2 regions of the Rahnella sp. ChDrAdgB13 genome follow, and region 1 is predicted to be linked to the other one. Evidence: predicted binding sites of a transcription regulator. Region 1 holds the regulator's gene; the other holds the start of a gene.
What was found. The regulator PurR, encoded in region 1, represses purine synthesis genes. The targets are predictions, from matches to a motif close to CANGCAAACGTTTGCNTG.
Positions count from the first base shown of each region.

Region 2: a site for PurR is predicted at 2,620-2,637, ahead of purM (phosphoribosylformylglycinamidine cyclo-ligase). Genes of this name have one in related genera too.

Region 1 is NZ_JAEMGT010000054.1:4,366-10,291, reverse strand. It holds gene rnt (ribonuclease T) at 1-362, shown strand, start outside; gene J8X26_RS15200 (Grx4 family monothiol glutaredoxin) at 475-816, opposite strand; gene J8X26_RS15195 (C40 family peptidase) at 1,280-2,182, shown strand; gene J8X26_RS28050 (YnhF family membrane protein) at 2,347-2,436, opposite strand; gene purR (HTH-type transcriptional repressor PurR) at 2,770-3,795, shown strand; gene punR (DNA-binding transcriptional activator PunR) at 3,832-4,737, opposite strand; gene punC (purine nucleoside transporter PunC) at 4,874-5,926, shown strand, end outside.
Region 2 is NZ_JAEMGT010000001.1:185,617-191,542, reverse strand. It holds gene hda (DnaA inactivator Hda) at 1-176, opposite strand, end outside; gene uraA (uracil permease) at 342-1,634, opposite strand; gene upp (uracil phosphoribosyltransferase) at 1,717-2,343, opposite strand; gene purM (phosphoribosylformylglycinamidine cyclo-ligase) at 2,702-3,739, shown strand; gene purN (phosphoribosylglycinamide formyltransferase) at 3,767-4,405, shown strand; gene speG (spermidine N1-acetyltransferase) at 4,630-5,205, shown strand; gene ppk1 (polyphosphate kinase 1) at 5,510-5,926, shown strand, end outside.

The DNA of each region.
Region 1 (5,926 bases):
AAGAACAGAACTGTAACAGGGCGATTATCGTGGCGCATAACGCCAATTTTGACCACAGTTTCCTGATGGCCGCCGCCGAACGTGCGGGGCTAAAACGCAATCCTTTCCATCCGTTTGCCACCTTTGATACCGCCGCGTTAAGCGGGCTGGTGCTCGGGCAAACCGTGCTGGCGAAGGCCTGTATCAGCGCCGGTATCGTGTTTGACAGCAGTCAGGCGCATTCCGCCCTGTACGACACTGAACGCACAGCAGAACTGTTTTGCGAGCTGGTGAATCGCTGGAAACGCCTCGGCGGCTGGCCGCTGGCACTGTCTGCGGATGAAAACGAAGTGGAAGAAGCACCGGAAGAAAATCAGCAATAATTTTCGCGGCTTTCATGCAGTCGAAATGACAAATAAAAAGAGCGACATAATGTCGCTCTTTTTTTACCGGTAACCCCGGGTCAGGCTGACGGTATTTCTGAATCGCCCTGAATTACTCTTCAGAGGATTTGTATTTCTCAGCCGTTTCTTTGATCAGCTGTTGCAGTTCACCGCGCTGGAACATCTCAACCACGATGTCGCAACCGCCAACCAGCTCACCATCAACCCACAGCTGCGGGAACGTTGGCCAGTTAGCAAATTTTGGCATCTCAGCACGGATATCCGGGTTCTGCAGGATATCAACGTAAGCGAAACGCTCGCCACACGCAGACAGCGCCTGAACAGCCTGTGCTGAAAAACCGCAGCTTGGCAGTTTTGGAGAACCTTTCATGTACAGCAGAATCGGGTTTTCAGAAACTTGCTTCTGAATTTTTTCAATCGTTGGAGTGGTCATTTCTTGCTTCCTCAAGCCGGTACAGGCTGTCACGGTCATTACTCTTCACGCGCAGCACACAGAGACGGTGTGCAATCACAATGCTTTCTATTGTAACGATGGCTGCCACCAGATAAAAACGCCAATTTTTGTGGGGTCTTTCTCAATACTGGCATTTCGCTAAACAATCTTTTGCGCTTGCGTTCAGGTTCACATATTTAAAGATTCATCGAGAATAACATTTTTGCCGTTCCACGATAATGTCAGATTTGCAAAATCCCATTCTTTAACTTAAATAATAACATGATGAAAAGTGGTTATTTTTTTGACTAAAAATGGCGGTTATTTCGACATAAAAAAAGCTATTAACTTTTTCTCACAATATGATCTAGAATCGAGGCAATTCGTGCTGTTTTGTCTCGTTCTTTTAGGCAATACTCTGACATCCCTGATGTTTAACCCTACCACTCATGGTAACGAAGCTATGCGCTTACTGTTCACGCTTTTTGTGCTGCTCTTTACCCAGCTGTTTCTGAATATGGCTCATGCGTCGCCACAGACTCGTGTCGCTGCCGACCAGCGAAAGAGTCATGTTAACCAGGTCACGCCGGAAGAACGCCGAAAGCGAAAAACGGCAGCCGCGAAAACCAGCAAGAAAACCAAAGTCGCGCCGGTTTCAGAACCTAAAACTCAGGAAAAAAATTCGAAGAAGAAAGTCAAAAGTACCGAACTGGTTAAGCGAAAGACGTCTTCTGAAAAAACAGTAAAAAAGACGCGGGCCGAGAGTAAAAAAGAAAAAACACTCAAGACAACCCGGGCCGAGGCGAAAGCAGGGAAGGAAACGAAAACCCGCTCTCTCGCTAAAAACAGCAGTGAAAAGGCCAGTAAAAAAGAAGCGTATGGCCGCCACCGCAAAGGCAAAAAGTTACGTGAAGAAGACAGTAAACCGATAACGCTCAGCGCAACACACAAGAAACGTTATCAGCACGCACAACAAACCGCGATGACCAAGCTGATGCACCAGGTCGGCAAACCTTACCGCTGGGGCGGAACGTCACCGAATACAGGTTTCGATTGCAGCGGACTGGTTTACTACGCATACAAAGATTTGATCCGTATTAAAATGCCCCGCACAGCGAATGAAATGTACCACTTGCGCGATGCGGCCCCGGTCAAACGGGGTGAATTAGAATCCGGCGATCTGGTTTTCTTCCGGATTAATAACCGCGGCGCCGCAGACCATGTCGGTGTTTACGTAGGAAACGGGAAGTTTATCCAGTCACCGCGCACCGGCGAAGACATTAAGATCACCTCACTGGGTGACGATTACTGGCAAGATCATTATGTAGGCGCACGACGGGTAATGACCCCTAAGACGATCCGATAATAAACAATTCGTTAAGTCTGAAGTTTCGCTAATCAGCCATTGAATAGCATTTAACGAAGAGTTTCTGCAGGGAAGAGTATCGGCGGAATGGGTGACTGCGTAAAATTGAAAAGGGCGATTCCTGTTATAGGTAATCGCCCTTTTTATTGCGGCTTTCGCGCAAATCAGTTCATCACTGCGGTGAAACTGAAAGCAATAATCACGAGCAAAGCGCAGACCGTAGTGATCAAAGAAAATTTCAGGTTGCTGTCCATTAAACCCCCTTACGGATCAAATTGTGGCGTTCGTATAGCCACACTGAATGTGTGCCAACGCATTTTCTCATAATTCGCATTGAAAATCTTGTGCTGAATGACACCAGGTTCATGACAATTTTACTTCCACTTTCCTGCATTATAAGTGAAAATTGTCGGTTACCACGCCTGTGTGCCGGTCGATTTCACCCGAGAGCATTTCACGCCTCACTCTGAAGAATCCACCCAACGATTTCACTGCCCTTTTCGAAGTCAGCAGTTAAATCCACGCAAGCAAACGATTAACATAATGCTAACGTGCTGAAACACGTGAGCACAGGAGTCATTTTTTACATGGCAACGATTAAAGATGTCGCAAAGCGCGCTGGCGTTTCCACCACAACCGTGTCGCACGTCATCAATAAAACCCGTTTCGTCGCCGAAGAAACCCGAGCCGCGGTTCTCCTTGCAATCAAAGAGTTGCACTATTCTCCCAGCGCTGTGGCACGCAGCCTGAAGGTCAATAACACCAAAACGATCGGTCTGCTGGCAACGTCCAGTGAAGCGCCCTACTTCGCCGAAGTGATTGAGGCCGTGGAGAACAGCTGTTTCTCAAAAGGCTATACGCTGATTTTGTGTAACTCACACAATAATCTGGAGAAGCAACAGGCCTACCTGCAAATGCTGGCGCAAAAACGCGTCGACGGTTTACTTGTGATGTGCGCGGAGTATCCGGACGAATTGCTGAATATGCTTGAAGAATACCGCTCTATCCCGATGGTTGTGATGGACTGGGGCGAAGCGCGTAAGAATTTCACCGACAGCATTATCGATAACGCGTTTGAAGGCGGCTATATGGCCGGACGTTATCTGATTGAACGCGGTCATCGCGATATCGGCGTGATCCCTGGGCAACTGGCGCGAAACACCGGCGGCGGCCGTTTCCAGGGCTTTGTGAAAGCACTGACGGAAGCCAATATTCCTCTTCGTGAAGAATGGGTCGTTCAGGGCGACTTTGAGCCGGAATCGGGCTATCAGGCCATGCACAAAATTCTGATGCAGAAAAACCGCCCGACGGCTGTATTCTGTGGCGGTGACGTGATGGCGATGGGGGCAATCTGTGCCGCCGATGAACTGGGCCTGCGCGTACCGCAGGATATTTCCGTGATTGGCTATGATAACGTGCGTAACGCGCGCTATTTCTCACCGGCACTGACGACAGTTCATCAGCCAAAAGAACGTCTGGGCGAAATGGCCTTTACCATGCTGCTGGACAGAATTATCAGCAAACGCGAAGAGTCGCAGACTATTGAAGTGCATCCCAAACTGGTTGAGCGCCGTTCCGTAGCCGACGGCCCGTACCGCGATTACCGCCGTTAACTTTCAATAAACGCCTGTCCCGCAGGCGTTTTTTTCTCAGTCGCGCAACCATTCCCGGTTCATCGTTTCCGTGTCTCCCATGTATTCAAGCAGCCAGGCCAGCGAAGGCGACGGATTGCTCTGATCCCACGTCAGGCAGCACGGGCTGTCCGGAAAGGTATTTTCCAGCGACAGTACCTGTAATTTTTGCTGTTCAATCCAGGGTGTCACGCGGTGAACCGGCATCATGCCAACACATAAACCTTCGTTCAGACATTCCAATGCACACGTCCAGTCGGGAACCACCAGCCGCCGCTGGTTATCCAGCGTCCAGGTATCGCGTTTCGGCAATGTCCGCGATGTATCTTCCAGGCAAAGCGCCGGATAAGGCCGTAACTGATCGTCACTCAGTATTCCCTGCGTCTGGGCCAGCGGATGTTGCGCGCTAACCACACAATGCCAGTCCATAAAACCCATATCGCGGAAATTGAACCGTCCACCGACGGGGATCGCCCGCGTCGCGCCGATGGCGACATCCGCCCGCCCGTCGACCAGCGCGTCCCAGACACCGTTAAAGACTTCCGAATGAATGATGAGTTCGGTATCAGGGAAATGGCGATAGAAATCCAGCACCAGCCGCCGTGTCCGCGCAGGTTTAACGATACGGTCAACGGCCACCCGTAATTCTCCGCGCCAGCCATTGGCGACCTGCTGACACTGGCGGCGGGTCGCTATCATTTTTTTTGTCAGAACCCGCGCTTCGTCGACAAAAACTTTACCGGCAGGAGTCAGAATAACGTCGCGATGTCTGCGTTCAAACAACGGAACGGCCAGCCATTGTTCAAGCTGGCGAACGGTGTAGCTGATGGCAGAAGGAACCCGGTGCAAGTCCTGCGCGGCAGCGCTAAAACTGCCTGTTCGGGCGACGGCATCGACCACTTCAAGTGCATATTCTGACCACATCGTTTAGCCTTCAATATTTTTGATAGCAGATTGCAAATATTAGCGTTTCACAAGCCTGTTATCAAAGCGTTAAACTCCGCATCCGATACGATTTCCGCGTCAAATCATCTGCAATAAATAAATTAAAGAGACAATAATGAAACCCTCACTTGGATTTATGCTCTATCTTGCCGGGCTGAGCATGCTTGGCTTTTTAGCGACCGATATGTACCTTCCGGCCTTCAGCGCGATGCAAAGCAGCCTGATGACCAGCCCGGGCATGATCAGCGCCAGCCTGAGTATTTTCCTTGGCGGCTTTGCCATCGGTCAGCTGTTGTGGGGGCCGTTGTCCGACAAGATTGGCCGCAAGCCGGTATTGCTGATTGGCTTAGCGCTCTTTGTCGTCGGTTGTCTGGGCGTGCTATGGGTTGAGAATGTCCGCGCCCTGCTGGCGCTGCGTTTCCTGCAAGCTGTCGGCGTCTGTGCCGCCGCCGTCACCTGGCAGGCGCTGGTGGTAGATCGCTTTTCTGCCGATGTTGCTAAAAAAACCTTTGCCAGCATCATGCCACTGGTTGCGCTTTCCCCTGCTCTGGCACCTTTGCTGGGCGCCTGGGTTCTCAACCATTTTGACTGGGAAGCGATTTTCGTTCTGCTGACCGCCGTAGCCGTTATCTTGCTTATCACCACGTCCACACTGCGCGAAAATGCGCCAGAGGTTCATGCTCCTGCTGATAAAACCGGTTTCGCGAAACTTCTCGCTTCCCGGGTTTACAGCGGTAACGTGATGATTTATGCCGCCTGCTCTGCCGGCTTTTTCGCGTGGCTGACTGGTTCCCCGTTTATTCTCAGCGACATGGGGTATTCGCCGGGTGTGATTGGCCTGAGCTATGTTCCACAGACCATTGCTTTCCTTCTGGGCGGTTTTGGGTGTCGTGTGCTGATCAGCAAAACGGATGGGAATAAGATCCTGCCGTGGCTGCTGGCAGGTTATGGCGTCAGTGTGGCGGGTTTGTTCGGCGTGGCTATATTTACTGATGCGAGTCTGGTGAGTCTGTTAATTCCGTTCTGCCTGATGGCTTTGGTGAATGGCGCGATTTATCCCATTGTCGTCGCAAATGCATTAATGCCATTTCCTGCTAATACAGGTAAGGCCGCGGCGTTGCAAAATACACTGCAGTTGGGTCTATGTTTCCTCGCGAGTTTGCTGGTT
Region 2 (5,926 bases), on a different contig from region 1:
CTGCGGCCACCGCCTTCGCGGGACCAAAAATAGATATACGTGCCGTGTTCCTGATGCAATGCGGTCTGAATCGCAGAAAGCAGAGAAGAGTTTTCCCCCGGATGAAAACTGGCAAAAGTCTCATCATCGGGCAGATAAAGTGGCAGGGAAAGCTGTGCCGGCGTATTCAGAAGCACCTCAACCAAAGCGGTATGAAGACCGCAGATGTTGTCACGTCAATAAAAGGAACTGCCGAATTCTAGCAAGGATCCGCGGTGAAATGAACTGTGCCCGGTGCAACCGCTTGCGATCCGAGCACCTGACCGGTTGCGCGCTGGCAAACCGGTCAGAAATGATCCCCCTCAGACTGGCGGATTTTCCCTCTCGTCATCGATATCAATGATCTGTTCTTCGCCGCGGAAAATCTCGATCACTTTGAACAACAGACTCAGGAAGATACCCACGATCGTGGCCAGCGCCATGCCTTTCAGCTCCGCCGCACCGATGTGGATCTTCGCGCCGCTGACGCCGATGATGAGGATCACCGCAGTCAGGATCAGGTTCTGTGCCTTGTTGTAATCGACTTTAGATTCAATCAGTACGCGGATACCGGATGCGCCAATCACGCCATACAACAGCAAGGAAACGCCGCCCATTACCGGAACCGGAACGGCCTGAATTGCCGCCGCCAGTTTCCCGATGCAGGAAAGCAGGATCGCCAGAATCGCCGCACCACCAATCACCCAGGTGCTGTAAACCTTGGTGATCGCCATCACGCCGATATTTTCGCCGTATGTGGTATTGGGAGTAGAACCGAAGAAACCGGACAACACGGTAGAAAGGCCGTTAGCCAGCATCGAACGGTGCAGGCCCGGATCACGCAGCAAATCTTTTTTCACGATGTTCGCCGTCACGACTAAATGCCCGACATGCTCGGCAATAACCACCAGCGCCGCAGGCAAAATGGTCAGGATCGCTACCCATTCGAAACGCGGTGTATAGAAAGTTGGCAGAGCAAACCAGTGCGCGTTTTCAATCGCAGAAACATCCACAACGCCCATAAAGAAGGACAGCGCATAACCTACCAGCACGCCGATGAGGATCGGGATAATCGCCAGGAAACCGCGAAAGAGCACGGAACCAAGGATCGTCACCGACAGCGTCACCAGAGAGATGATGATCGTTTTGGAATCCACCGGTACGCCGTCAGCCGGCAGCAAACCGGCCATATTGGCAGCCACACCGGCCAGCTCCAGCCCGATGACGGCAACGATTGCGCCCATCGCTGCGGGCGGGAACATCACGTTAATCCAGCCAATCCCGGCTCTCTTAACAATCAGCGCCACCAGGCAGAACAGTAAACCGCAGGCAATAAATCCGCCCAGCGCCACTTCATACCCCATCGGCAACAGCAACAGCACCGGTGAAATGAACGCGAAGCTTGAACCCAGATACGCCGGTATTTTCCCTTTACAGACAAATAAATACAGCAAAGTCCCTATGCCATTGAACAGCAGCACCGTTGCCGGGTTAATTTTGAACAGAATGGGAACCAGAACGGTGGCACCAAACATGGCAAACAGATGCTGGAAACTCAGGGGGATTGTCTGCAGTAAAGGCGGACGCTCACTTACCCCGATGACACGACGGGTCATGGATGTGATCCTCTTAAAGTGTGGTGTTGTGTTATGTGTTTTAAAAACCAAAAAAAAGCCGACTCATGAGTCGGCTTAACGCTTACTTCGTACCAAATATCTTGTCGCCCGCATCGCCGAGCCCCGGCATGATGTAGCCCTTTTCGTTGAGTCCCTGATCCACCGAGGCCGTGTAGAGCTCGACGTCCGGGTGCGCAGCTTCGAGAGCGGCGATCCCTTCCGGTGCCGCCACCAGCACCAGAACTTTAATGCTCTGGCAGCCCGCTTTTTTCAGCAGGTCGATGGTTGCGATCATGGAACCGCCGGTTGCCAGCATCGGGTCAACCACCAGCGCCAGACGTTCTTCGATGTTAGAAACCAGCTTCTGGAAATACGGCACAGGCTTCAGGGTTTCTTCATCACGGTACACACCCACCACGCTGATACGCGCGCTCGGGACGTGTTCCAGTACGCCTTCCATCATGCCCAGACCGGCACGCAGAATTGGCACAACGGTAATTTTCTTGCCCTTGATCTGGTCGATTTCAACCGGACCACACCAGCCTTCGATAGTCACTTTTTCAGTTTCTAAATCGGCAGTCGCTTCATACGTCAGAAGACTACCCACCTCAGAAGCCAGTTCGCGAAAACGTTTCGTGCTGATGTCATTTTCACGCATCAGGCCCAGCTTGTGTTTCACCAGCGGGTGTTTCACCTCGACGATCTTCATTGTTTATTCTCCTAAGGTGGTTGGGCTGCAAAAAAAAATCGCGAGATTATAACGCCATTTTTTTTGAACGCCACTGCCAATTGCCTGATCCGGATCAACATATCCTTCGTCAGTCTAACTGCTGCGGTGTTGGCTGCACTTTCTCACCCGAATCACTGACTCATGTCAGCTCATCGGGATTCGTGCGTTTGCCGCCTTGCTGCAATCAGAGTGACTTTGGATAAGCTCTCTAATTGGCTTCTAAAATCAGTATAGATAGACACAGTCAATAAGGCGCTCGCAAACGTTTGCTTCCACTGTTAGAATTGCCGCGCATTATTTTTCAACCACCAACCCAAACCGCCGTGGGGACTTCGCAGTGACCGACAAAACCTCTCTCAGCTATAAAGACGCAGGCGTAGATATCGATGCCGGTAACGCATTGGTAGACCGCATTAAAGGTGTAGTAAAACAGACCCGTCGCCCGGAAGTTATGGGTGGATTGGGCGGTTTTGGTGCTCTCTGCGCGCTGCCGCAAAAATATCGTGAACCCGTGCTGGTTTCGGGTACCGACGGCGTTGGCACCAAGCTGCGTCTGGCGATGGATTTAAAACGCCACGATACCATCGGTATCGACCTGGTCGCGATGTGCGTCAACGATTTGATCGTTCAGGGCGCTGAACCGCTGTTCTTCCTCGATTACTACGCCACCGGCAAACTGGATGTCGACACTGCCGCCAGCGTGATCACCGGTATTGCAGAAGGCTGTAAACAGTCCGGCTGTGCGTTAGTTGGCGGCGAAACCGCTGAAATGCCGGGGATGTACCACGGCGAAGATTACGACGTCGCGGGCTTCTGCGTCGGCGTGGTGGAAAAATCAGAAATTATCGACGGCAGCAAAGTGGCTGACGGCGACGTGCTGATCGGCCTGGCCGCGAGTGGCCCGCACTCCAACGGCTACTCGCTGGTGCGCAAAATTCTGGAAGTCAGCAAAACCAATCCGGAAACCACCGTTCTGGCAGGCAAATCGCTGGCCGACCATCTGCTGGCACCGACCAAAATTTACGTGAAATCGATCCTGAATCTGATCGAAAACGTCGAGGTGCACGGTATCGTCCACCTGACCGGCGGCGGCTTCTGGGAAAATATTCCGCGCGTTCTTCCTGAAAATACTCAGGTCATCATTGATGAATCAAGCTGGCAGTGGCCGGATGTCTTTACATGGCTGCAAACCGCCGGCAACGTCAGCCGTCACGAAATGTACCGTACCTTCAACTGTGGCGTTGGCATGCTGGTTGCACTTCCGGCTGAGCTGGCTGAACAGGCGATTGCTTTACTGAACGATAATGGCGAAAAAGCGTGGAAAATTGGCTACATTAAAGCCTCTGACTCCGCTGAACGTGTTGTCATCCAGTAATTCAACTCACTGAAGACAGGTATAGAAATGAAAAGGATTGTGGTTCTGGTATCAGGCGAGGGAAGCAATTTACAGGCCCTGATCGATGCCTGCCAGCAGGGAAGGATCAACGCAGAAATCTGCGCTGTTTTCAGCAACAAATCCGCCGCTTACGGGCTTGAAAGAGCCCGTTCTGCCCACATTCCTGCGCATGCGCTGGATGTCAAAGCCTACGAAGATCGCGCCGCGTTTGATGTCGCACTGGCCGATGCCATCGACACATTCCGGCCTGATCTGGTGGTACTCGCCGGGTATATGCGTATCCTCACCGCAGAATTCGTTCAGCGCTTTGCCGGACGGATGATCAACATCCACCCTTCCCTGTTGCCGAAATATCCGGGTCTTCATACTCACCGCCAGGCGATTGAAAATCAGGATACCGAGCACGGCACATCGGTGCATTTTGTCACTGAGCAGCTCGATGGTGGCCCTGTCATATTGCAGGCGAAAGTCCCGGTGTTTACCGAAGACACTGAAGAAGAGCTGGTGGCGCGTGTGCAAACGCAGGAACACAGCATTTATCCGCTGGTGGTCAGCTGGTTTGTTGAAGGACGTTTGTCCTTGCAAAATGGAAAGGCGCTACTGGATAATAATCCACTGCCTGAACAGGGTTACGCGGCGGATTAATCTGCTTAAGCGCGATGATTTCACTATAAACCGGCCCCGTGCCGGTTTTTTATTTTCTGTCATTTGACACTTGTTTACATTTCACCCGATATAATGCCCATCCCGGCGCACGTTTAAACGTCGTTTGTGCGCCGACCTTCATCTGAAACACGGTTGTTTCAGATCTCATATTCACGAAGGTTACCTCAGGTAAAACGGCTTTTTGATTTTTTGAGGAACACCCCATGTTTAGCAATAACAGCGTCAGATTACGTCCACTGGAAAAGGATGACCTGTCGTTTGTTCACCGTCTTGATAATAACGCCAGCATCATGCGTTACTGGTTTGAAGAGCCTTACGAGGCGTTCGTCGAACTGACAGATCTCTATAACAAACATATTCATAACCAAAGCGAGCGTCGCTTTATTATTGAATTCCAGGGCGGGCCGGTCGGATTAGTCGAACTGGTCGAAATTAATCATATTCACCGCCGCGCGGAATTTCAGATAATCATCGACCCGCAGCATCAGGGTAAAGGCTTTGCCGGTGATGCCGTCCGTCTGGCCATGGATTATGCCTTCTCCGTTCTGAACCTCTATAAGCTGTATTTAATCGTCGACAAAGAAAATAAAAAGGCGATTCATATTTACAGCAAACTCGGATTTGAACTTGAAGGCGAACTGAAGCAGGAATTCTTTGTGAACGGCGAATATCGCAGCGCCATCCGCATGTGTATTTTCCAGCCTCAGTTCCTGGCGAAATATAAAACTAAGCCTGTTCAGGTCAAACCTGAATCTCTTATTGGTGCCAGCGACGTCTGATTTCGCATAAATACCTTACCGGTGAGGGCGACAACGCCTTCACCGGTAAGACTTTTCCCGCTTTTAATCCTCATTTATTCCCCCTGCATAAGCTCTCCTTAATTCATCCCCTGTAGTGTTGGACTTTCCTGTCAATCTTTCGCAATATTGGTAGTAGACACTAGGCCCTCTCACAAAAGGCTTCCTGTTGCGCCCGGCTTTGAAACAGACGGGTAACATGAAGATCACGTTGAGCTAAATTGCGGTGTTTTTCAGGCGATTTGCCTGTATGGGCCAGGTTGTAAGCCAAATGAACGGAGTGAAAATGGGTCAGGAAAAGCTTTATATCGAGAAAGAACTAAGCTGGCTGTCCTTCAATGAGCGCGTGTTGCAGGAAGCGGCAGACAAAAGTAATCCCCTGATCGAAAGGATGCGTTTTTTAGGGATTTACTCCAATAATCTGGATGAGTTTTATAAAGTCCGCTTTGCTGATTTAAAACGGCGGATCCTCATCAGTGAGGAACAGGGTTTTCTTGGCGCGTCCCGTCATTTGCTGAAAAAAATTCAGGCAAAAGTGCTTCGCATTGATCAGGAATTTGACAGTCTCTACAACGATTTACTGCTGGAAATGGCACGTAATCAAATTTTCCTGATTAACGAGCGTCAGGTGTCGGAAAACCAGCAAGCCTGGTTGCGTCAGTATTTCAAACATCAGCTGCGCCAGCACATTACGCCGATCCTC